DNA from 2 places in the Bacillus sp. ISL-77 genome. Region 2 is predicted to be linked to the other one. Evidence: riboswitches for the same ligand, from Rfam matches in the RefSeq annotation. Region 2 holds a riboswitch; the other holds the start of a gene.
The links. Region 2 has a riboswitch for FMN ahead of ribE (riboflavin synthase). Riboswitches for the same ligand answer to the same signal wherever they lie in the genome.

Region 1: it holds a riboswitch for FMN, as region 2 does, so the genes downstream of both, J7E77_RS29040 (ECF transporter S component) here and ribE (riboflavin synthase) in region 2, are expected to answer to the same signal.

What each region holds. Positions count from the first base shown of each region.
Region 1 covers NZ_JAGGQY010000094.1:45,690-62,734, reverse strand. Annotated here, with positions in the region: gene J7E77_RS29120 (asparaginase) at 1-754, opposite strand, end outside; gene J7E77_RS29115 (YpdA family putative bacillithiol disulfide reductase) at 754-1,734, opposite strand; gene J7E77_RS29110 (Glu/Leu/Phe/Val family dehydrogenase) at 1,830-3,107, opposite strand; gene J7E77_RS29105 (genetic competence negative regulator) at 3,349-3,930, opposite strand; gene J7E77_RS29100 (metallophosphoesterase) at 4,006-4,788, opposite strand; gene J7E77_RS29095 (hypothetical protein) at 4,813-5,181, opposite strand; partial or broken gene J7E77_RS29090 (CBS domain-containing protein) at 5,236-5,436, opposite strand; gene J7E77_RS29085 (spore coat associated protein CotJA) at 5,541-5,771, shown strand; gene J7E77_RS29080 (spore coat protein CotJB) at 5,768-6,028, shown strand; gene J7E77_RS29075 (manganese catalase family protein) at 6,050-6,619, shown strand; gene J7E77_RS29070 (YpbF family protein) at 6,647-7,102, opposite strand; gene J7E77_RS29065 (LysM peptidoglycan-binding domain-containing protein) at 7,195-7,908, opposite strand; gene J7E77_RS29060 (CPBP family intramembrane glutamic endopeptidase) at 7,905-8,510, opposite strand; gene J7E77_RS29055 (RecQ family ATP-dependent DNA helicase) at 8,507-10,021, opposite strand; gene J7E77_RS29050 (YpbB family protein) at 10,021-11,058, opposite strand; gene J7E77_RS29045 (ferredoxin) at 11,320-11,568, shown strand; gene J7E77_RS29040 (ECF transporter S component) at 11,682-12,266, opposite strand; FMN riboswitch at 12,433-12,564, opposite strand; gene J7E77_RS29035 (peptidoglycan DD-metalloendopeptidase family protein) at 12,709-13,464, opposite strand; gene J7E77_RS29030 (hypothetical protein) at 13,632-14,807, opposite strand; gene sigX (RNA polymerase sigma factor SigX) at 14,782-15,333, opposite strand; gene J7E77_RS29020 (ATP-binding protein) at 15,556-17,045, opposite strand, start outside.
Region 2 covers NZ_JAGGQY010000051.1:194,236-200,986, reverse strand. Annotated here, with positions in the region: gene J7E77_RS21570 (peptidoglycan-binding protein) at 1-515, shown strand, start outside; gene J7E77_RS21565 (hypothetical protein) at 556-810, opposite strand; gene J7E77_RS21560 (hypothetical protein) at 835-1,209, opposite strand; gene J7E77_RS21555 (helix-turn-helix transcriptional regulator) at 1,264-1,467, opposite strand; gene J7E77_RS21550 (hypothetical protein) at 1,625-1,879, shown strand; gene J7E77_RS21545 (hypothetical protein) at 1,883-2,098, shown strand; gene J7E77_RS21540 (hypothetical protein) at 2,199-2,390, shown strand; gene J7E77_RS21535 (hypothetical protein) at 2,341-2,577, shown strand; partial or broken gene J7E77_RS31265 (FtsK/SpoIIIE domain-containing protein) at 2,733-3,464, shown strand; gene J7E77_RS30835 (replication-relaxation family protein) at 3,880-4,503, shown strand; FMN riboswitch at 4,812-4,960, shown strand; gene ribE (riboflavin synthase) at 5,108-5,767, shown strand; partial or broken gene ribB (3,4-dihydroxy-2-butanone-4-phosphate synthase) at 5,827-6,450, shown strand; gene ribH (6,7-dimethyl-8-ribityllumazine synthase) at 6,476-6,751, shown strand, end outside.

The sequences.
Region 1 (17,045 bases), on a different contig from region 2:
CAATTTCTGCCATCATTTTAGGGGCAACCTGACCACGTCCCACTCCTTCTAGGACAATTCCAGCAATCCCCGCCTCTCGAGCTGCTTTAATAAATTTCCCATCAGCTCCAATATAGCATTTAATAATTTCGACTTGAGGAATAGATGATTCTATTTCAAAATACTCTCTTTTGATTGGTTTTTGAAAAACATGAACCTGATCGTTATCAATAATGCCAAGATAGCCAAATCCAAATGCATTGAAACCCTGGATATTGGATGCATGTTCTTTTTTTACATATCTTGCAGCAAATATTCGTTCATTAAAAACGACAACGGTGCCAGCATCCCTTAAATCATAAGAACAAGCACAATAAATGGCATGACGCAAATTAATATACACATCGCTGCCTAAATCCTCTGGCGAGCGCTGGGAACCTGTAACGACAACAGTTCTTGGGTCTTTAATTGTTAAATCAAGAAAGTAGGATGTTTCTTCCATTGTATCCGTTCCATGTGTGACAACCACGCCTGAAACATCTTCATCCTTAAAATAGTCCTCAATTTTGTTTTTTAATAAAATTAAATCATCAAATGTAATATGAATACTAGCTTTTTGAAAAACAGATTCAATAACGACTTCAATGTCCTTTGGCAAATTACACATACTAGCGAGCTCTTCACCAGTTAACGCACCTGAGGCTAATTTTCCTGAATCTTTATTTGGCTTGCTTGCTATTGTTCCACCTGTTGTTAATAAGACAACTTTTTTCATCATTTTGTCACCCTTTTTGCATCTTTTTCTAGGATTGAGCAAGCAATTTCCCCACCGTGGAACCTGCCATTTTCAATGAATATTTCATTTGCGTTATTTCCTGCCGCAATTACGCCTGCTATATATATCCCCTCAATATTTGTCTCCATTGTATCTGCATTAAAGAAGGGTCGCCCTGATTCCCCATCTATATTTACACCCATGTTCCGTAAAAATTGATGATCTGGATGGTAGCCTGTCATTGCAAAAACAAAATCATTGCTTATCACTTTTTCGTTATGGTCTTTTATATATACAACTTGATTTTCCGTTATTTCTTTTAGGGTAGCGTTAAATTCCATCAAAATGGTTCCCGCCCGGACCAACGCTTCAAATTCAGGAAGAATCCATGGCTTTATACTTGGAGAGTATTTTTCCCCACGATATAAAACTGTTACTCTCGCTCCAGCCTTCACAAGTTCTATTGCAGCGTCAACACTAGAATTTTTCCCACCAATCACACAAACATCTTTATCATAAAATGGATGGGCTTCTTTAAAATAGTGAAATACCTTTGATAAATTTTCACCAGGTACCTCCATATAATTGGGATGATCATAATAACCGGTTGCGATGATTACATAGCGGGCACAATAAGTATTTTTATTGGTATAAACATGAAACAGCCCACCTTGTTTTGATACACTGGTAACTTTTTCAAACGCATTTATTCGTAACTGTTTCCGTTTGGCAACTTCTCGATAATAAACAAGCGCCTGATTTCTTTTAGGTTTATAATGTTCTGTAATAAAGGGTACTTCGCCAATTTCTAATTTTTCTGCTGTACTAAAAAATGTTTGATGTGTAGGATAGTGATAAATTGAATTCACCACATTTCCTTTTTCAATAATAAGTGGTTTTTTCCCTATATCCTGAACTGCGATCGCCGCTGCTAAACCACATGGGCCACCGCCAACAATAATGATATCTTCTATTTGCATAATAAGCACACCCCTTAAAACAATCATACAGGATAACAAAAAAACTCCTATCGTCTATGATAGGAGTTTTTTCACTATGTTTCAATGGTTAAGTTTTAAATCCAGCCTCTAAAACGGCTTGCCTCTGCCATTTTTCTAACTCCAACCATATATGCAGCAAGTCGCATATCGACACGGCGTGTTTGGGCAGTGTCATAAATATTGTTAAAGGATTTTATCATTACCTTTTCCAATTTTTCTTCTACTTCTTCCTCAGACCAATAGTAACCTTGGTTATTTTGAACCCATTCGAAATAAGAAACGGTTACACCACCGGCAGATGCTAATACATCCGGGACAAGGAGAATTCCTCGTTCTGTTAAAATCTCTGTCGCCTCTAGTGTAGTTGGACCATTTGCCGCCTCTACCACAATGCTTGCACGAATATTATGAGCGTTTTCTTCAGTAATTTGATTTTCTATTGCAGCAGGAACAAGAATATCGCATTCAAGTTCTAGCAATTCCTTATTTGTTATCGTGTTATTAAATAATTTTGTAACCGTTCCAAAGCTATCTCGTCTATCTAATAGATAATCAATATCCAAACCATTTGGATCATGCAAAGCTCCGTATGCATCAGAAATTCCAATTACTTTTGCACCTGCATCGTGCATGAATTTAGATAAAAAGCTTCCAGCATTACCAAAACCTTGAATAACAACCCTTGCACCCTCAATTTGAATACCTTTCTTTTTAGCAGCCTCTTGGATACAGATTGTTACTCCTTTTGCCGTTGCAGATTCACGTCCATGTGACCCTCCAAGAACAAGTGGTTTACCCGTAATAAAACCTGGTGAATTAAATTCATCAATTCGGCTATATTCATCCATCATCCAAGCCATGATTTGCGAATTGGTAAACACATCAGGAGCTGGAATGTCTTTAGTTGGTCCAACAATTTGACTGATTGCTCTTACGTATCCCCGGCTTAATCTTTCAAGCTCTCTAAAGGACATATCACGAGGGTCGCAGACAATACCGCCTTTACCACCGCCATACGGAAGATCGACAATTCCACATTTTAAGCTCATCCAAATCGAAAGGGCTTTCACTTCCGTTTCTGTCACACCTGGATGGAAACGAATTCCACCCTTTGTTGGCCCCACAGCATCATTATGCTGGGCACGGTAACCAGTAAATATTTTTATGGAACCGTCATCCATTCTAATTGGAATTTTAACTGTCATTAAACGTAATGGCTCTTTTAAGAGCTCGTATACCTCTTCAGGATAACCTAACTTTTCAAGGGCTTTATGTATAACGGTTTGTGTCGATTTCAACACATCATGCTTTTCCACTTGATTAGTCTTTTCATTATCTTTATCGGCTACCATTTGTAATCCTCCCTAAAAAAATGCTACGAATGTTGTCAGCTTTCAGACACAAGTATACACCTTTAATTGATTTATGCAAGAGGAAAAAACAACTACCTGAACCATTATGTAAACGTTGCCAATTGCATTTTTAAAGGATTTCTAAAAATTGCAATGGCTACAAATTATATCTTAAAAGCTTTTAATGATTGAAAGGGCGGTGGTTGCCCTTTCTAACTTACTTTCTTAAAAAGAAGCTAAATTACTTGAAATATTGAAGAATAGTTTCCACCGCATTATTTTCGATTATTCGTTTCCCATACTCAGCTAAAACGTACGGACTTAGAATAGAAGCATTACCAAATTCAGATAAAACACAAGCTGCCTTAATATTATTTTCAGTTTCTAAATTATTCATTACTAAATAATAGCGATTATGCATTGCATATAGGCTTCCACCAAAAATATTGACAGTGGATAGTCTTTTTGAAAGACCAATTATATCCTCAAAATCATCAAACTCATACAATAGGTCCTCAAAACCTTCCATCCTTACTTGCATTTCAATAAATCCATCATATAGAATTTCCTCATCTTCAATTGCTTCATCAACGGTAATGATCAATATCATCCCTTGAGCCTGGAGGGAGAACACCTCTACCGCCACAGAACCTTGGATATCAACGTCAAATTCCTCACTTGCTTCTTCCACCAAATCATGAAAAAGCTGATTCCATTTTATGGAGTCTTTCCAAATATCTTCTTTGGAGAGTCCCCTGTCAAATAAATCATCAGAGGTTAGAAAAATTTTTATTTTATTGGCCGTTAAGCGTTCTAAGCGCATGATTTTGCCCCCTGCCGTGACATAACTCTTGTTTTCAGTGTATGCCCTGGGGTCCTGTTGGTGAATTGTCTATATTTATCCTTCCATACCAGAATTCCACTTTAGTGTAATCAAGTGACATTCAGCAGGTGCCCCCAACCTTAAAGGGATGGTAGTGGTACCATAACCATTACTAATAAGAAGAATTGTATTATCTAATCTTTTTATTTTCCCTCTTTCATGTGGACTATATCCTAAAATATGAATTTGCCCCCCGTGGGTATGACCACATAACACTAAGCGAATTTCATGTTCAGAAAGAATCTTATTTGTAATATCAGGATAATGGCTTGCTAGAATTTTAAAACTTTTCTCTTCTGCATCTAGTAAGGCTAAATCCAGACGATCTCGGTCTTGCTTTAAATCATCTACACCAAGTAAACAAAATTTTTCACCTTCTGCTGATTCAAAAGTCACAGCGGTGTTATCTAATATTTTAATACCTAACTCCAGGAGGATGGCATCTAATTTATGATAATCTACTTCATAATCATTGTTTCCCCATACAAAGTAGACAGGACCAATTTGCTTTAGTTTCAACAAGTTTGCTTTAACTTTCTCAAAAGGAACCCCTTTTTCTGTTAAATCTCCGCCGATTACAACTATATTTGCCTTCCCCTTAACAGGGTTAATAATTTTATCAGATATCTTTCTCCTATGAATATCCGATATAAAAAAGATCGAAACACTGCCAAGAGATTTAGGAAAGTCAGAAAAAGATAATTCATGTTCTATTACTTTATTTAAAAATGCTTCACGTAACATATATATAAGAAGACATACACCACCGATGAACAGGACAACTAAACTAATAACCATATTTCCTTTTCCCCATTTCTTAACTTAAAGTTCAATGGAAATCATACCATAAAAAAGACTTAAACTAAAAAAGACAAGGGTTTGCTCCCATCCCATTTTAAAAAGAAGGAAAAAAATAAAAAAAAGGAAGAGATACTCCAAGAAAAGATTCATACCTAATTTTTCTCGTTTCTGCCCCATTTTTCTTGTCCTATGTAACAGCTCACGAATAACTTTTCCGGTAACGAGAAATCCAATAAAAAAAACCACTGAAGCTACAAAAAATTTTAATGGATTTATTACAAGCACTATAAAGAACTCAGAAAGGACAAATGGATGAGGAATCGTAATCCATTTAATGAGCAGATATCCACTTAGAAAAATAACCAAATCCGTCAATACTTTTTTATACATAAAAATCCCTCCCATACAATGTATGAGAAGGATTGAAAATATTACCTAATTCAGTTATTGGTCCTCTTCGATACTTAAAATTCTGAACCCATGTTCTTCCAGCCTCTTTGTAAATTTGTCAATATTGTTCTTCCTTTCAACCTTCATAACAATTCTTCGGACAAGTTTATCAGTTTCATCAAAAGTAACAAGTGAAATAATATGCTCATGGTACTGATGGGCAATTTCAGACAGACAAGCAATCCGACCTTCAGTATACTTCAACTTTACTTGGAAAAAACCTTTTATATTTTAAGATTATGACATAGAAAAAGGAGAATTTCATATTATTTAATGATGTTGATAAAGGGAGGGCTAAAATGAATACACACTTTAAAACCTATCATCCTTATGCGAGTCCGTTTGACCCTTGCAAGCCAATTCCTGAAAAAACTTACTCTACCCCGCCACATTTATATATGGGCTTTCAACCACCTAATCTTCCACAATTTTCACCGCAAGAAGCATTGAGAGCTGGCACGCTCTGGAAGGACTTCTATGATCCTTGGTACAATTCCTTGGAGAAAGCAAAAGGGGGCCTGCCAACATGAAACAGGTCCCTGCCGAATATTATCAAATAATGGAGCAGCTTCAAACGGTTGACTTTGTTTTAGTAGAACTCACATTATATTTAGATACCCATCCTGATGACCTAGAGGCAATCAATCAATTCAATCATTACGCAAAAGAACGAAAACGTATCAAAAAGGCATTTGAAAGCCAATTTGGTCCATTGCTTCAATTTGGAAATAGCTACTCCGGATATCCATGGAACTGGAAAGATACCCCATGGCCGTGGCAAGTTTAATTAAAGGGAGGGAAGAGCTTAATGTGGGTTTATGAGAAAAAATTACAATACCCTGTTCGAGTCAGTACTTGTAATCCAACCTTAGCAAAATATTTAATTGAGCAATATGGGGGTGCCGACGGCGAACTTGCTGCTGCACTCCGATACTTAAACCAACGATACACGATTCCAGATAAGGTAATTGGCCTTCTAACAGATATCGGTACAGAAGAGTTCGCCCACCTCGAAATGATTGCTACAATGGTCTACAAATTAACGAAAGACGCCACGCCTGAGCAAATGAAAGCAGCTGGATTGGGAGCACATTATGCTGACCATGATAGTGCATTATACTACCATAATGCCGCAGGAGTTCCATTTACAGCAACTTATATAACCGCTAAGGGTGACCCAATTGCAGATTTATATGAAGATATTGCAGCAGAAGAAAAGGCAAGGGCTACCTACCAGTGGTTGATTAACATAAGTGATGATCCTGATATCAATGATAGTCTGCGCTTCTTACGTGAACGGGAAATCATTCATTCGCAACGTTTCCGGGAAGCAGTGGAAATTTTAAAAGACCAACAGGGTAAAAAGACGATTTTCTAATCAAATAAGAAGCAGTTAGTCTGCTTCTTATTTTTTTTCATGATATAAGTTTATGTCATATTTTGTTTTCATCATTTCAAAAACAATGTGACGTGATTTCCATTCTTCTTCTTTTTTCCAATAATCCTTACTGCGGTCGACGATTTCACATCTTAATTCATGATATTCCTTTTCTGCTTTGTCTTTTTTTTCTTTCAGTAAATTCATTGTACCGTACATTCCGACACAAAAAACCAACAATGTTAAATTATTGGAGTCATTTACAAACGCAGAAAACATTGCAGCAAAGGAATAGGAATAAATACTGGCAACTGTGATATACAAATAGGTTAAGAAACTAGCTGCTAAAATAATTGTGGCCCAAATTGAAAGAATATGCCGCTTTTTAAAACGGTCAAATTTTTCTTTTCGTTTTCTTACATTTTCAAGAGCCTGCTTCGTTGCCTGATCAGTATTTTCAAGTAATTGGATTGGAGAATCCATTTTTATCACCCTCCATTTCTCTGTATATACATATGAACTTGTCCCTTCTATTATGTTTTTCTATAAAAAAAAACCGATCACTTTTGGATCGGTTAATTGTTTATTGGTATTTTCAAAACCTGCCCTGCATTTAGTTGGTTACTCGTTAGATGGTTTGCCTCCACAATAATTTCCATTCCCTTTGGGGACTGATAATACGTCATTGCTATCCTATAAAGGTTTTCATTTGGTTTAACCGTATGAGAAATGATTTTACTATCTTCTGGTTCTGTCGATACTACGCTAGTTTCTGATTCTTTTTCTTTTTCACTATTAATATCTGATACCTGAGAATCCGTTTTGTTTTCATTTGTACTCTCGGGTTGAACAGATGTATCCACAGCCGTTTCAGTTTGTTCTACTCCGGCGTTAGATTCTTGGCTAGTTTCTTCTGAATCATTAGCTTCAGAAATTGCTTCCTTCGATTCATCAGGATTTTCTAGGGTTTCCTCGTCATCTTTAGAATTTTCCAAATTAATCGTTTCATACCCTACTGATTCAACTGATAGTTTTTCAACACCATTTATTTTTTTAGCACCGTCACGGTAAGAGATTACACTAAATATGATTATAGGCAGGAGGATAAAGAACAAAACTAATAGACGAATAAGTGGATATTTTAGCTTCCATTTTGTTTTTTTCCTCTTTGGGCGATGTATCTGCTCCCGTGGCGGCAAAACTTCCATGTCTTCGACTTTTTCATTAATTTTTTCTATTCGCTGTTTTAATCTTTCCGCTTGGTCCCTGAATGGTTCTTCATTATTCATGGAGCTACTCCTCCCTGTTCATCTTCTCTGATTGGTCGTTTAAATTTTATATATACTCCTAATAAAAAATCAATGACAAAATGCATAACAATTGTGACTGCTAAATTGTCTGTCCACTGAAATATTAAACCAATAAAAAAGCTTAATATAACAATATTTACAAACAAAAACCAATTAAAAAGGTATCGATAGTGGATGATTGCAAAAATAATACTTGCTAAAATGAGGCCTACTTTTGTTTGAATGATCCCTCTAAACAATAATTCTTCACTAAAAGCTACTAAAAGGGCAATGATAAAGATGTGAAACAAATTTCTATTTTTAAATATTCTTTCATTCAAACCGCCATCATCATAAAAGGACGAAGGCAGCGATTTCATTAAAAGTATATCGACCATTACCACTGTAATACCGGCAGGGAGTCCGATTGAAATAATATGAAAGTCATTCAAAGAAATATTATTTAAATAGGAGAAATGGTCAAAAAATATAAAACCTAATATCAATGAGATCACACAGAGAATTCCCTGTGTCATGTACAGGTGAAAAAGCAAATCTTTATCCGTTAATTCATTAATTAATTCAAAATACTTTTTTTTCATTCCCTCAACTCACAATTGATTAGAATTTTAGCAAGATAGTCGTTCCAGTTTTTTTCATTTGTTTTTACTGAAGGAAAATGATTAGAATTAATATTTTGATAATCATTTATTTGAAGCCCGCAAATGTCGCAGCATGGATTTAGCTTGTTAGACAATATTTCATCAAAATAATGTAAAATATATTCACGTCTGCAAGAATTGGTTTCAATCCATTTTTTCATGCAATAAATATTATTTTTCTTAATGGATAATCTTTCCTTAACAAAATCATTAATAGTGCATTGTAATTTTTCAAGGCTAGCCATTTCTAGAAATGAATTATTTACAAAGTCCTCAACAATCCTCCATTGAATCTCGGTAAAACCGCCAAGCTCCATTAGTTTCGTATTTAGATTGATCTTTCCATCCTTCAGAAGATGGTCATGTTCTACCTTTTTAAACAACCAGTCTATTTGCTGTTCAGATGGCAATTCATTCTCTGCAAGCTGGATTGGAAGCTGTTCATCCCCTGGCGAATATAAAAGGATGGCAATACTCGGTTCGCCATCACGACCTGCCCTTCCGATTTCCTGTAGAAAAGATTCTATTTGCATTGGCATGTGATAGTGAATAATAAAACGGATATTTTCTTTATTAATACCCATGCCAAAAGCACTCGTAGCACATATTACATCTAATTGCCCATAGATAAACTGTTGTTGAATCAGTATTCTTGTATTTTGATCCAATCCGCCATGATAGGCCATTGACTGACAGATTCCTTTTTCTGTTAGTAATGTCGCCATCTGTTCGGCAGCTTTTTTACTTGAAAAATAAATAATTCCCGGTTTTTTCAATTTGGCAACAAACTCGAGGACACTGGCTTGTTTATCGCGGTAATCAAATAGTTCTTTTACATAAAAGCCGATATTGGGTCGGTCTATGGTCGATTCTATTTTTACTATTTCCTCTAAATCAAGTGAAGCAATAATGTCCTGTCGTACCTTTATTGTAGCTGTCGCTGTCAGTGCAAGCGTTAGTGGATTACCGAATTTCTTTCGAATCTCACCTAGTTTTGAATAATCCGGGCGAAAATCAAAGCCCCATTGGGAAATACAATGGGCTTCATCTACAACAAACAATGCAATCGTAAGCTCTTGAAGTTTACGAAGGATATAGGGAACTCTCAACATTTCAGGTGATATGAAGATAAATTTATATTGACTTAAATGATGAAGGGCCCTATTTCTTTCCTCTCCCGAAAGAAAAGAGTTTAAAGCAATGACTCTTTTTTCACCAAATCTTTTAAATTGTTCCACTTGATCCTGCATTAATGATAGAAGAGGAGAAATAATTAAAATGTGCCCATCTAAAATAATCCCAGGTAGTTGGTAACACAGGGATTTTCCAGTTCCAGTTGGGAGCATTGCCAGTGTATGCTGCCCAGCAAGAATGGAGGTGATTACCTCTTTTTGTCCAGTCTTAAACGTTTGATAACCAAAATGTTTTTTTAAAACCTTTTCTAATTCCATTATCTATCACCATATTTCGCTAAAACTAACCTTATTTGAAAATAAGTAGCAGTACCTACTTTTTCTCTTATCACTTTTAGCTGTTTGGTTACTTTTTGCCGCGAAACTTCCAAAATCTTATTTTGTAACTCACTATCGACGTATGTATCAATGGAAAAATCCTTTACATTTAAGGCTAATTCAACAAGATGATCTTCTATTGTACTTAATTTTAAGTGTCTAAGATTTGCAATCATATCAAGGCTATATCCTTGTAATAATAATGCCTGTGTTTTCCTTGAGGAAAGGGTTAATTCATCATCTTGCATTAGATCATGGATAAGATAAGGTAAGATTTTAAACTGATTACCGTCTTCCATTATTCTTTGAATCAAGTAATGAAGGGCATTAGTAAAACCAATCTGATAATCATGAAAATCTAACTTCAGCTTTTTTGCTACTTGATGAGGGGTTAATCCAATCTGCTGAAAACCAGTTAACCGAAACACTAAAAGTGATGGGTCCATGTCTTTCACTGTATTAAAACATTCATTTAACTCTGAATAGACAGTAGTCCCCATCTCCATCCTAGGTACGGTGATGTCCTTTAGAGTAGCTTTTAACCAGATATGGACGTCTTTGTTTTTTTGAATGGGTATATATCTTGATTCCCTAAAAGCAAGATTGGATACCACCTGAATTAGTAGGGACAATCTTTCCCAAAATAGAGAGGATATTTGATGAAAGGTCCAGCCATTTATATATTTGGGCAATGGTTTGTTTTCTAGAAGTGTCATTCCAGAGGTCGTTACATCGTATCGTTGTTCCCCTATATTTATTAACCAATTTTTTTCTACCATTGATTGATGTATTTCATCAAAGGAGTCCCTTGTTAATTGCTCATAAATCCCAAAAAATTTTTTTAATGAAAATAGGTGGGCGTCTTGGATAGTTTGTGATGATTTTTTTCCATTCAACAGGTGATAGACGGAGTAAATCGTCCGTTCCCTGTTTAATTGTTTGACACTATAAAGAATAATGGATTCAAGTTGCATCATACTAAGTCCCCCGCCGTTTTTCGTACATTATCGACAAAATATCCATTTTTCTTCTTTATTCTATCATGAAATAAAGTAGATTGTTGCCCAAAAATGTGGAAGAATTAGAAATTCAACTATATAATCTACAGGTATATGGGTATTTTTCTATTGAAAAGTTATCGATACAGTTTTACAATAGATATGAGTTATCCGTTTTCAATTTGATAATGGAAAATGTGTAAGAATAATTTTGTTTATATTACTGGGAGGTTTTTTTTCATGGCAAAGTACACAATTGTGGATAAGGAAACTTGCATTGCATGTGGGGCTTGCGGCGCAGCAGCACCAGATATTTATGATTATGATGATGAAGGCATTGCATTTGTAACTCTTGATGATAATGAAGGAATTGTTGAAATTCCAGATGTATTAATCGATGATATGATGGATGCTTTTGAAGGCTGTCCTACTGATTCCATTAAGGTAGCTGACGAAGCTTTTGATGGCAATCCAACTAAATTTGAATAATATTTAGGTAAAACAAATGTTAAGCTACTACCTCTCTCCTTTTTAAGGGAGAGGTTTTAATTTTTTACAAAAAAACAACAGGAGGAATGGGTCCATCCTGTTGTTTTTATTTATTAGACGCTTTTAATTGTTGTGTTCTTATTAATCCATGCCTGCATCCGAATGAACAGAAGCATAAAGATGGATGACATCATAACACCTTTTATTAAGTTAAAAGGTAAGATAGCAGGGACTACCAAATTACGCATATCAGGGAATCCCATAAGAGCAGTATAAGCCGGTAAAATGAAGAAGTAATTTAACAAACTCATCATTACCGCCATTATGGCTGTCCCGGCGATTAACGCTAATGTCATACCTTTTCTAGTTTTGAGTCTATTATATACGAAATATGTTGGCAGGATAAACACAATGCCAGCAGCAAAATTGGCTATATGGCCAACAGGAATTCCTGTAAAACTTCCTGTCTGAATATAATTAAGGACATTTTTAAAAAACTCAACTAATATTCCTGCAATTGGTCCAAAAATCAATGTGGCAATTAATGCTGGGATGTCGCTGAAATCGACAAACAAGAAATTTGGGAATAAAGGCAATGGAAATTGTATTAGCATTAACAGAAATGCAATACTGCTCAACATTCCAATTGACACATAAGCCCTTACATTCATTTTCCTCTGTTTCTTCATCTTCTTCATCTTCCTCTCTCCTTTTTTGATCCATCGCGTTTAGGAAGAGAGGTTCAGCAAACAGTCGAGACCTAAGTAAATAAAAACTCCCTCAAGAAAATCTACTTGAGGGAGTTTACAAAGGCACGCTTAATAAACGTTCATTAAACATTAATTTTTTGAACGTCTGCAGAACCTCCATCTTCTCCCATCCAGACTATACTGTCGGCTTTGGAATCACACCAAATCCTGCCATAAAGGCTCGCGGGCTTATGAGTTTCACTCAAATACCGCCGATCGGGAATTTCACCCTGCCCCGAAGATAGATCGATATATAATTACAAATATAATTATACTGCTTCCTGCATTTTTTGTTAAGTAAAAGGTTTACGTTTTAACGCATTTGTAACTTTTTTAAACAGTTTCCAAAAAAAAAACCGCAGACACTTGAGTCCACGGGTTGTTTATTATCTCAATTTACATTTAATACTTGCTTAGGTTTAATAAGATCCGAGGACAGATGGTTAAGTTGTTTAATACGTGTTACCGTCATATTTCTTTTCCTCGAAATGGAGTACAATGTGTCGCCTTGTTTGACGATATATTGTTTTTTTCCTTTCTCTGTTTTGTCTTCCTTTTGAAGTTTTACATGGGAGCTTGCTTCTAATACATCGTCATTGATTCCAGCTATTCCACCCTGTACATTCTCGCCTGTGTCCGCTTTTCCTAAGAACTTTTCTGGATCCAATGCATATTTCTTATCATATCTCCACTCATGCTGGTGGGTTTCAAAATGAAGATGGGTCCCAGTAGCTTGTCCTGTTCTCCCCATTTTCCCTATTACGGTTCCCTGCTTAATACTTTGACCTTCTAATACAGTTCGCTTGTTTAAATGGGCATAGACAGTAACAAAATGACTTGGATGTTTTATAAATACTACATTTCCGTATGTATTCGAATAATAGGATTTAACTACTTGACCATCATCGACGGCAAGAACAGGGGTGTTCAATTTTCCAGCAATATCAATTCCCTTATGTTTACCCATTCTCGTTCCATATGTATCAGAAATAATACCGTCTGCAGGCCATATCCACCCATCCTTTATCTCTTTCTCATCCTTCATACTTGCTTCGGAATGTATTCCACCTAAAAATAACAAACTGATACATAGCGCCATAATTAGGGCAATAAGAACCCTTTTTATGTAGTCTCGCATTTTCTTCATTCAACCTCCTTAGTTCTTTTCCTCCTCCACACCATATGTTAGTTGTTTCACCTTTAGAACATATACCTTGGTGGAGGAGCGATTAGACATACTTGTTATAATTTGGAGATTATAGTTATTTTATTCATGATAAAAAAAATCAACCACTAGGGGTTGATTGAGAATAATTATTGAAGCGTCTGTAGGTTTGGCGCACGCGGGACTTTGTTTTCCTTTGATAGGTCAAATGTTCCGATTTTTTTTATAGGCGAATTTTTTATAATGACTTTTTCTAAACCAAATTCTTTAGCTGTTAATAACAAGGACTCATAAGCGTTAATCGTAACTTGGTCTTCTCGTAGACTCGAATTTTCATCTATTGTAACTAGTAAAGTTTTTTCTTTAATGGATACATCCTTAATCGGCAGAGCAGGAAAAAGTGAACTTTTTAACCCTAATAAGGGCTGATCATTCTTCATTGCCTCCAAAGCCCTATTAATATCAGTATACGTCTCTATTGATGGAACTAAGTAGGGGATTTCACTATCTTTGGAAAAATAAAAGAAGAAGGCATGATTCTTCTTTTGGACGACTTCAATTTCCTCTTTCCTGCCAAGATTCCCTAGTTCAATTCCAGGCTCACCATTTGTTGAAAATCGGATTTTTTTTATATTACTGTTCGAAGAAATATCTTTTTGTAATACATTCATAAAATTTGTTTCTGTTGTTGATCCTTGGCCGTACTGATGGGTTGACGACACATCAACCAAAACAGCTTTATTTTTATTATCAAGCTTCAGCGTAGCATTAAGTGGATAAAATTCGCTTAAACCCCATTCTTCTTCCTTTAAACTCACCATGTTTTCATTAAATATAGTTAGCCATGATTTATCATTTGAATCATTTACTATAGTGGAAACTGGAACAAGTATTTGCGCTTGCGGATCTGGAATCCAATAAGTTAAGACCCTTCCATTGTCTACTTCATCATCATAGACTGCTGTTTTTAAAAGTTCATTATTCTCAGCTGCTGAAAAGGTCTTTGCTTTTAAATTGTCATCTTCTTTTTTCAAAGCACTGGAGGAATCCTCATCCGCTGTTTGCATTTCCTGCCCAGATGAAGCATTTTTTTGACTTGCTTTATCCTCTGAGTATTGGGTTCCGACCATTAATTTAGGAACTAAGATGAAGAAAATGAGCAATGCACATGCAGTAGCAAGGCCAGGCAGGAGCCATTGTTTTATTTTTGTCTTTTTTATAGAAAGATTCTGATAAATGTCACGAGGATTGCGATCATCTTGTATTTTGGGCATTTGCCTTAATAGTTCTTCGAGCTGCTTATCGCTCCACTCTGACTTTTTCACTTGCCGCTCCCTCCTTCTGATAAGACATTTCCATATGTTTCTTCAATACCTTTAACGAACGGTGCTGTGTCGTTTTCACCTTGCTTTCTGTCCATCCTAATGCTTGGGCTGTTTCAGCAATCGATAAATCTTGAATATATCGCAGAATAATAACTGCTCTTTGATCCATTGTGCAATATTCTAGACAGTTGTAAACCCACCTGATTTCTTCCTTTTGTACCGTGATTTCTTCTGGTATAGGATATCCATCTTTCAGCTGATCGGTGGACCAATCAAATTTTTCGAGTAAACGTTCTTTCCATCCCTTTTGTTTTCGGAAGAAGTCAATGGCTACATTTCTTGCAATCGAAAACAACCAGGTTTTCTCACTGCTTTTCCCTTCAAAACGGCGATAAGATTTAAAGACTCTTATATAGACTTCTTGGACAAGATCCTCGGCATGTTCTTTGTTCCTGACCATATAAAGTAGAAATTGAAAAACGTCATGATGATATTTTTGGTAAAGTTCATCGAAAACGGAGTCCATCAATTCCCCTCCCCGTTCATAATATTAGTCGATTTATATGTATAAAAGGTTTCACCTTATAAATATAGACTTTTTTGTGACAAAAAGGAAGGTATAAATTGGAATTCATTTCCTAAAAATTTGATACAAAAAACTCATCCTGTTAATGGATGAGCTCTTAGCTTTCTATTTTTATTGTTCCTCGTGAATCAAGAACAATCGGCAAAATACTTGTTCATTTTACTATTTTCGAGGCACTAAAAAGGAAAATGTCGTTCCTTGACCTAGTTTACTCTGAACAGAAATATGACCACGATGTGCATCCATAATATTTTTAGCTATGGCTAGTCCAAGTCCTGTTCCTGCTCTTCCTCTCGTTCGAGCTTTATCAGCCTTATAAAACCGTTCAAACACAAAAGGTAAATCTTCGTCAGGAATACCCGACCCAGAATCTTTAACTCTAATCATTACGCCCTTATCTTCTGAAGTCACACTTAATTTAACAGAACCGCCTTTAGGTGTATGTCTTATGGCATTATCAATTAAATTTGTGAGAACCTGTTCGATTCGATCAGGATCAAAGGAAATGGAGGTGATTTCATTATCTATCTCTGCAAATAATTGAATTTCATTTTCTTTAGCTAATCCCTGGAACTTGTGGATAATTCGATTGATAAATGAAGAGATATTAGTTTCCTCCATTGTTAATTGAAGATGTCCGGCTTCCATTCGGGCTAAATCTAGCAATTCATTAACAAGCCGGCCCATACGCAAGGATTCATCATAAATGACCTTTGCCATTTCCTTTTTCTCTTCTTGGGATTCAGCAATATCATCAACGATTGCCTCACTATAGCCCTGCAACATCGATATTGGCGTTCTAAGCTCATGAGAAACGTTTGCAATAAAGTCTTGTCTCATTTTATCTAACTGTCTTTCCTCAGTCATATCCCTCAGAACGGCTACTGCACCGCGAATAAAACGGTTACTATATAATGGACTAACTAGGATGACCCAATGTCTGCCTTGGAATGAAATTTCACCCATTTGTTCTGCTTCAGTATCGACTGCTCGCTGAAATAGATCCATTACCTCTGGTGGTATGGCCTCGGAATCCGTACTAATTCCACCCATTTCATAATACCAATATTGAAGAAAGCGGTCTGCTGGAGGATTGGTGATTAGAATCGCCCCATCCCGATTAAAGGTAATAACACCATCTGCCATACTGCTAAGGATACTCGATAATTGCTCTTTTTCTTGGCTAAGTGCACTCATATTGAATTTTAATTGTCTTCCCATTTGATTAAAAGCAGTTGCTAGTTCACCAATTTCGTCATGTGTAAGGATGGGTACTTTTGTATCAAATTTTCCTCTGGCTACTTCAAAGGCTGCTTCTCTCATCTTTCTTAAGGGAGCTGCAATTCTTGTAGACAAAAAGAAGGCAAAAATAGTTGTTAGGATAATGGCAACACCCGCAACAAGTAAAATAAATTTAGTCGTTTCATGGGTTGTTTCTTGCATTACTTCCAATGATTGATAAATAAAAACTGCACTTTTTTCATCCCCGGGCAAATGCAAAGGTACACCAATAATTGAATACTTAGCTTCCTTTTCATCTTCATTAAACGAAAGGGTGGAAATTTTTTCAACGGACTTATCTTTTTTAAATACTTGTGATAATTTCGGGTCATTTTTAATATCAGTTAAGGATAACCTATTGGAAAGATCCG
Region 2 (6,751 bases):
ATGCTGCTACTGCTTACAAAGATACTGCACCAGTGACAGCAAATCCGATTCCAGATTCACTGCCAGGAATGTACACAATCCAAGAAGGTGACACTTTCTGGAGCATTGCCGGCCGAGATGGGGCTCAGGGAGTGATAGTTGAGGATCTGATTACAGCAAATCCAGATGTGGATCCGACAAAACTTAAAGTGGGGCAAAAAATAAAATTAGGCAATGCGAAAAATGTATTTACTCGCAAACCAGAAGAACCTAAGAAGCCACAAGAACTTTACAGATTTCCAGTTCCCAATGGTATCTTAAAGCCAGGAAGTAAAGGCAATGAGGTTAAACAGATGCAAAGAGCATTAAATGCTGTTTATTTTAATTGTGGAAATGTAGACGGGATTTACTGTGATGGAACCGAGGACGCCGTTAAACGTTTCCAAAAGGTTTACCTGCCATATGAAGTCGATGGAGTTTACGGACCAAATACTCGTAAAAAATTACAAGCAGTTCTTAAATCTAAAGGATATTAAAGTTTAAAAGCCCTTCTCGGTTGAGAGGGGCTTTTTCCATTTAAAAAGGCAAATTATCCTCGTTCATAATCTTTCGGATTATATCTCTTTCTAGGTCCTTTACCAGTTGGGTGATGTCCTGGTCCCCATTCACAATAACTTTTTCTAATTCTGCCCGGTGAGACATTACCTTCTGGATCTGTTTCCAGAATTCTAATGCAACTTTCTCAGGGGTGCTACCTCTCAGCTGGAATGAGCCTTTTTGCAAGGCTCTGCTGCCGTCGGATTTGTAATGGATCTCAATTGATACGTTCATTCTCTTCTTCACTACCCCCAGTTTTTAAAAGTGGTTACTATCTCTCAGCTCGGCTAAACTCGTATCTATTCTGTTTATTAACTGGGCTGTTTTATAATCCCTTTCATTTTTCTCCTTCAAGAGTTCAATAACCCGGGCAAAACCGATGAATAACAACCCGATAACTACGCCCCCGAATAAAATCGACATCGCATAAGTAAATTGGACATTATAAATATTTAGTGCCACCTGATAAGATGCTTGAGCTATCTCATTATCAGGTATATCCTCGTATATCGCTTTTGCGTCCTTATATGGCTCCTTATCAATTCCTACATAAGCGATTAACCCTAAAAGTAATCCCCCGACCATAAATATCCAACCAACCACATTTAATATTTTTTCAATACGTTCTTTCACAGTAAATCCCCCTTTAATTAATATCTAATACTACGTTTTCTAGTACTCTCGGTTTCACTCATCCTCAATAATTTCAACTAGATCATCCATTTTACATTGTAATATTTTCGCCAATATAAACGCTTTTTCTAAATCTGGCTGCGTTTTATTATTCGCCCAGCGAGAAAAAGTTTGTATCGAAACTCCACATTCTTTTGCTAAGTAATTATGTTTAACCCCTTTAAGCTTGGCCAAATATTCAATCTTGTTAGTAAACAATTATTATCACCTTCTTGCTATTACCAATTCAACACATAATCGCTAACTCCTGTTAAAAAAAATGATAAAAAAAGTTATCAAAAATGTTTAGGTACAGGCAAGTTCCAATAATTATGGGCATATGAATAGACCATAGAACGATGAAAGGGGGATACGGATGAGATTCAATGATATTGTTCGGTCGGTTTTTGAGGGCTATAAAGAAGCAAAAGATCAACGTGATCCATTCGGAGAATTAGAAAAGGCGTGGTGTTTATACGGCGTAGATGATCTAAATGGGTTATTAGGGTTTGCCAAAACAAAAGAGCAGCATGAACTTATTTTAGATCACATGTACCAATTTGACGCTACAAGGGTTGGCTATTACAAAAATATTGAGACCAAAATCATTAATCACTACTGGGAGGGCTAGCAGATGGGTTTAGATTTAATCATGTCTCATGACAACGCCAAACAAAAAGTTAAGGAAGATGGTTGGGATTCATTTTTAGAAACCTTTCAGAAGGATTATGAGCCATATAAGCTTTATTCATGTTCTACTTACTGGTACGACGATTCTCAATATATTTGTAAATTCAGAGGGGTTTATGGGGATGTGGTGATTGGCTGGGATGGGATTCATAACAAATGAAAACGTGTGAAGATTGTAACCAGGAGCGAAGCGAGTATTTGTTTACCAACGATAAAGATATTTGTGATTATTGCTGGGCCATGAGAGGAGATAATTAATTATGTTTATTACAGCTTTAGGTATCAGCTGCGGAGTGTATGCAGGTTATTGCATTGGATGGATTAAAGGGTATGAACAGAAAGAAAAAGATGATAGTCGGATTGAATTGGAAATGAAAGACTTTTGGAAGGAGATTGATCAGTTTGGCTTACGAAGTCATTCCCCTAAAGTTGTTTTTAGCTCCAAGCTATAAGGTTTTGTCTGCTGTAGATGGAGGGCTTACTTTTTTTCTAGGCTTAGGTACGACTTTTCTAGTACTGATTGCTCTAGAAAAGTTCGGAGTAACGATCAATGAATCGTTAGTACGGTGGGTGGCATATGGGGGTATGGGATTTGGGTTTGTAATGCTGTGCCTTAAGATGGTGCTATTAGTTGGTTGAGGTAGAGAAATTTCCTCGGTTTGTTCGGATGCTTATAGTAATAAGGGTTTTAGTTTGTACTAAGGTGTGCTGTTTCCGTGAAACTATTGGGTCCCTTCCCAATACTCCTACGTCGTATTCAGCCTCCTCCCCAATTTGGCGCGAGGTGATGTGAAATGCTTGAATGGGCGGTAATTCCTGTTTTGATGGTAGGAGCTGCGTTTATACCAAAAGGGAATGTGAACGATAAAAAGAAAATTCGTACCATTTTTGAGAATACACGGTATGGTATCCCGAATAAAAAGGGGGAACTTCAAACACCAAAATATAAGAAGAAATTTCCCATTATGGAGGGCGAGGATGAAATCGGAATGCGGTATCTGTACATGATTCCGTTAGGTCTGCCAGCCACGAAAATAGCGGATATGGAAAAGAGTGTTGGGTTCTTTACAGATGGACTAAACCGACCTGTGATTGTGGAATTTCGGAGGGTAATAAGGGATGATCTGAGAAAATATCTAACCATAAGTGTATTCAATAAAGATATCCCATCTCTATATCCTTATAAGAAAGTTCCTACTGTAGAAGGATGGCTCATTCCTTTAGGTCGGACACTGGAAACAACCATATGGCACGACTTTGAGAAAATTCCGCATATGACAGTAGCAGGAACAACCCGTTTTGGAAAAACCGTTTTTCTAAAAGTATTGGTGACCTATCTCATTGAACACCATCCAGACGACGTTGAGATTTTTATCATCGATTTAAAAGGAGGGTTAGAGTTCGGTAGATACGAAAGATTAAAACAGGTGAAGGGTGTTGCGAGTAATCCCCTGGAGACCTTTCAACTTCTTCAAAAACTACAGGAACAACTACAGGAGGATTACAGGTTATTTAAATCCAAATACTGGACTAACATTGGTAATACTCCGATTAAGAAACGACGATTTATCATTGTGGACGAAGCAGCACAATTAGCTCCTGAGAAGTGGATGAAGAAAGAGGAGAAAGACCTTCTTGGAGCGTGCCAGTGGTTGCTTGGTGAGATTACGCGAATTGGCGGTGGGTTAGGTTATCGGGAGGTCTACTGCACGCAATACCCGACCTCAGACACTCTCCCCCGCTCCATTAAACAAAACTCGGATGGTAAGATAACATTCCGGTTACCGTCTGGATATGCCTCAGAAGTTGCCATAGATGAACGTGGAGCAGAGGGATTGTCATCAGATATTAAAGGGAGAGCTTTATACAAGACACATGAATTAAAGGAAATGCAAGTGCCTTTGCTGGAAGATAAAGAAATGTGGGAAAGGTTGAGTAGGTATGAAGAATTTAACACAAACAGAGAGGAAGAAATTACGACAGGAGGAGATCTTGTTAAGTTTGGAAGTGATGAAGTTCGCCACAAGGGAGCAGATACAGCTAAAACACAAACTAGGGACCGACAGAAACGCACTAAAAATCCTAAACGAGATGAAAGAGTACCTACAAATAAGAACACACGAGGGCAGGAACATTTACTACCTAAACGCAAGAGGAAGGGAATTAGTCGGAAGCGAGATGGAGGCGAAATGGAGCCTACAAATAGACCACCATTTGATGAGAAATGATATGTGGCTTTACTATTATTGTCCAAGAGATTGGAGGATAGAGGAACAAATTACCTTCCAGGAGGGTCTAAAAAATCATGTGTTAATTCCTGATGCAACATTTACCTTGAAGGGGAATTATTATTTCCTAGAAGTAGATCGAACCCAATCTATGTCGGATAACAAAAAGAAAATTGAATTATACTCAAAATTAAATCCCCTAATGGAAAAACAATTCAATCAAGCTCCTACTTTGGTTTTTTATACTATGACCCCTTTGCGCCAAGAAAAATTAAAAGAAATATGCAAGTACTATAAAGTAAACTGTCGTGTTTATACCAAAGAAGATACCAAATGAGGAGGAACAAAACATGTTAAAACTTTTGGTTAATGAAGAGGTTTACATCCAATGTACAAAATGCGGTGTGCACAGAAAGCCAGGTGCTTTTATAGTTAAGAAGCAAAAGAGAAAATTATGTAACTGCTGCAGACCCAAAAAGAATAGTTAATTAAAAATCGCCATAGTCGCACAGACCACGAGCCTCCCCAGGAAAAAGGAGTATGATATAAGGCGTCCAGTAGTGAGCAATTTTATTTGCAAGATTCACTATCCTGAAGTAATATAAAATTAATTGTATAAATAAACGACCGCATCGGTTAAGATACGGTCGCCTTCGGGGTCAGGTGAAATTCCTAACCGGCGGTGATGAAGCGATGCTTCTTAGTCCGTGACCCGTTTAACATATTATTGTTAAACGGTGGATCTGGTGAAACTCCAGAGCCGACAGTTAAAGTCTGGATGGGAGAAGGAAAAGACAGGATTAATTGTAGGGTGTAGTGTACCTATTTTTAACCCTTTATTTTCTATTGTCTTTTACAGGACCCTGAGGACTTATTGTCTTCAGGGTCCTTTTCATTTTAGCGTAAGAATTTAAGTGGAACCTAGTAAGGAGAAGGAAATTATGTTTACTGGAATTATTGAAGAAATTGGGGTAGTCGCGAACATCCAGCGGACTGGGGAGTCGTTTGTGTTAGCCATTGAAGCAAAGAAAATACTAAATGATGTTCACCTTGGCGACAGTATTGCGGTCAACGGGGTATGTCTAACGGTGACATCCTTTACGGGAAAGCTGTTCACGGTAGATGTTATGCCCGAAACGGTCAAAGCTTCAAGTTTAAATATGGTAAAGCGAGGTTCCAAAGTAAATCTTGAGCGGGCGATGGCAGCAGGTGGAAGGTTTGGCGGCCATTTTGTCTCAGGACATATCGATGGAACAGGCATAATTAAAAGTAAACAGTCCTTCGAAAATGCGGTCTACTATGAGATTGAAGCGGAGCAGGAATTATTAAAATATGTCATCTTAAGAGGCTCTATCACGGTAGATGGGACAAGTTTGACTGTTTTTGCGGTAACAGAAAATAGTTTTACACTATCGATCATCCCCCATACATTATCGGAAACGATTTTGGGACTAAAAGGGTCAGGGGATATCGTTAATCTAGAATGCGATATGATTGGTAAATACGTTGGACATTTTATCAAAAACCTTTCAAGTGATACAGCGCAAAAGCGTAAGACAGGGATAACGGCACAATTTTTAGCAGACAATGGCTTTAATTAAATGATGGTTGGAAAAGTCTAGTTTTAATTGGTTTGTAATTTTGAAAGGAGAGATGTGGCGTGTTTAATACGATTGACGAAGCTCTTGCTGATTTAAAAGAAGGAAAGGTTGTTATTGCCTGCGATGATGAGAACAGGGAAAATGAAGGGGACTTTATTTCTCTTGCTGAAAAAGCAACGCCTGAGGTTATAAATCTTATGGCCACTCACGGAAGAGGTCTAATCTGTGTTCCCATTGACGAGGCATTAGCTCAAAAGCTCGACTTACATCCAATGGTTTCCAAGAACACGGATCCAAATCGAACAGCTTTTACCGTAAGCATTGACCATAAATTTTCTACCACTGGCATTTCTGCATTTGAACGTTCAGCAACGGTGTTGAGTATGGTTGACCCGGAATCAAAAGCATCTGATTTTTTAAGACCAGGGCATATGTTTCCGCTAATTGCTAAAAAAGGCGGAGTCTTGAGCAGAACGGGGCATACAGAAGCAGCTGTAGACCTTGCAATTTTATGCGGTGCCAAGCCTGCTGGTGTCATTTGTGAAATCATGAATGACGATGGCACGATGGCACGTGTCCCCCAACTGCGTAAAATTGCTGATAAGCTAAACATTAAAATGATAACGATTAAAGATTTAGTAGAATACCGAAACAACAAGGAAAACTTAGTTAAGCGGGAAGTTTAAAACAAATTTAGGAGGCATACTCATGGGTAATATTTTTGAAGGAAATTTAGTTGGCTCAGGATTAAAAGTTGGAATCGTGGTTGGACGTTTTAATGAATTCATTACAAGTAAATTATTAGGCGGTGCACAGGATGCACTTAAAAGACATGGCGTCAGTGAGACAGACGTAGATATTGCCTGGGTACCAGGTGCATTTGAGATTTCATTAATTGCCCAAAAAATGGCTAATAGCAAAAAATATGATGCAGTTATCACGCTCGGCACAGTCATTCGCGGCTCTACTCCACATTTTGACTTT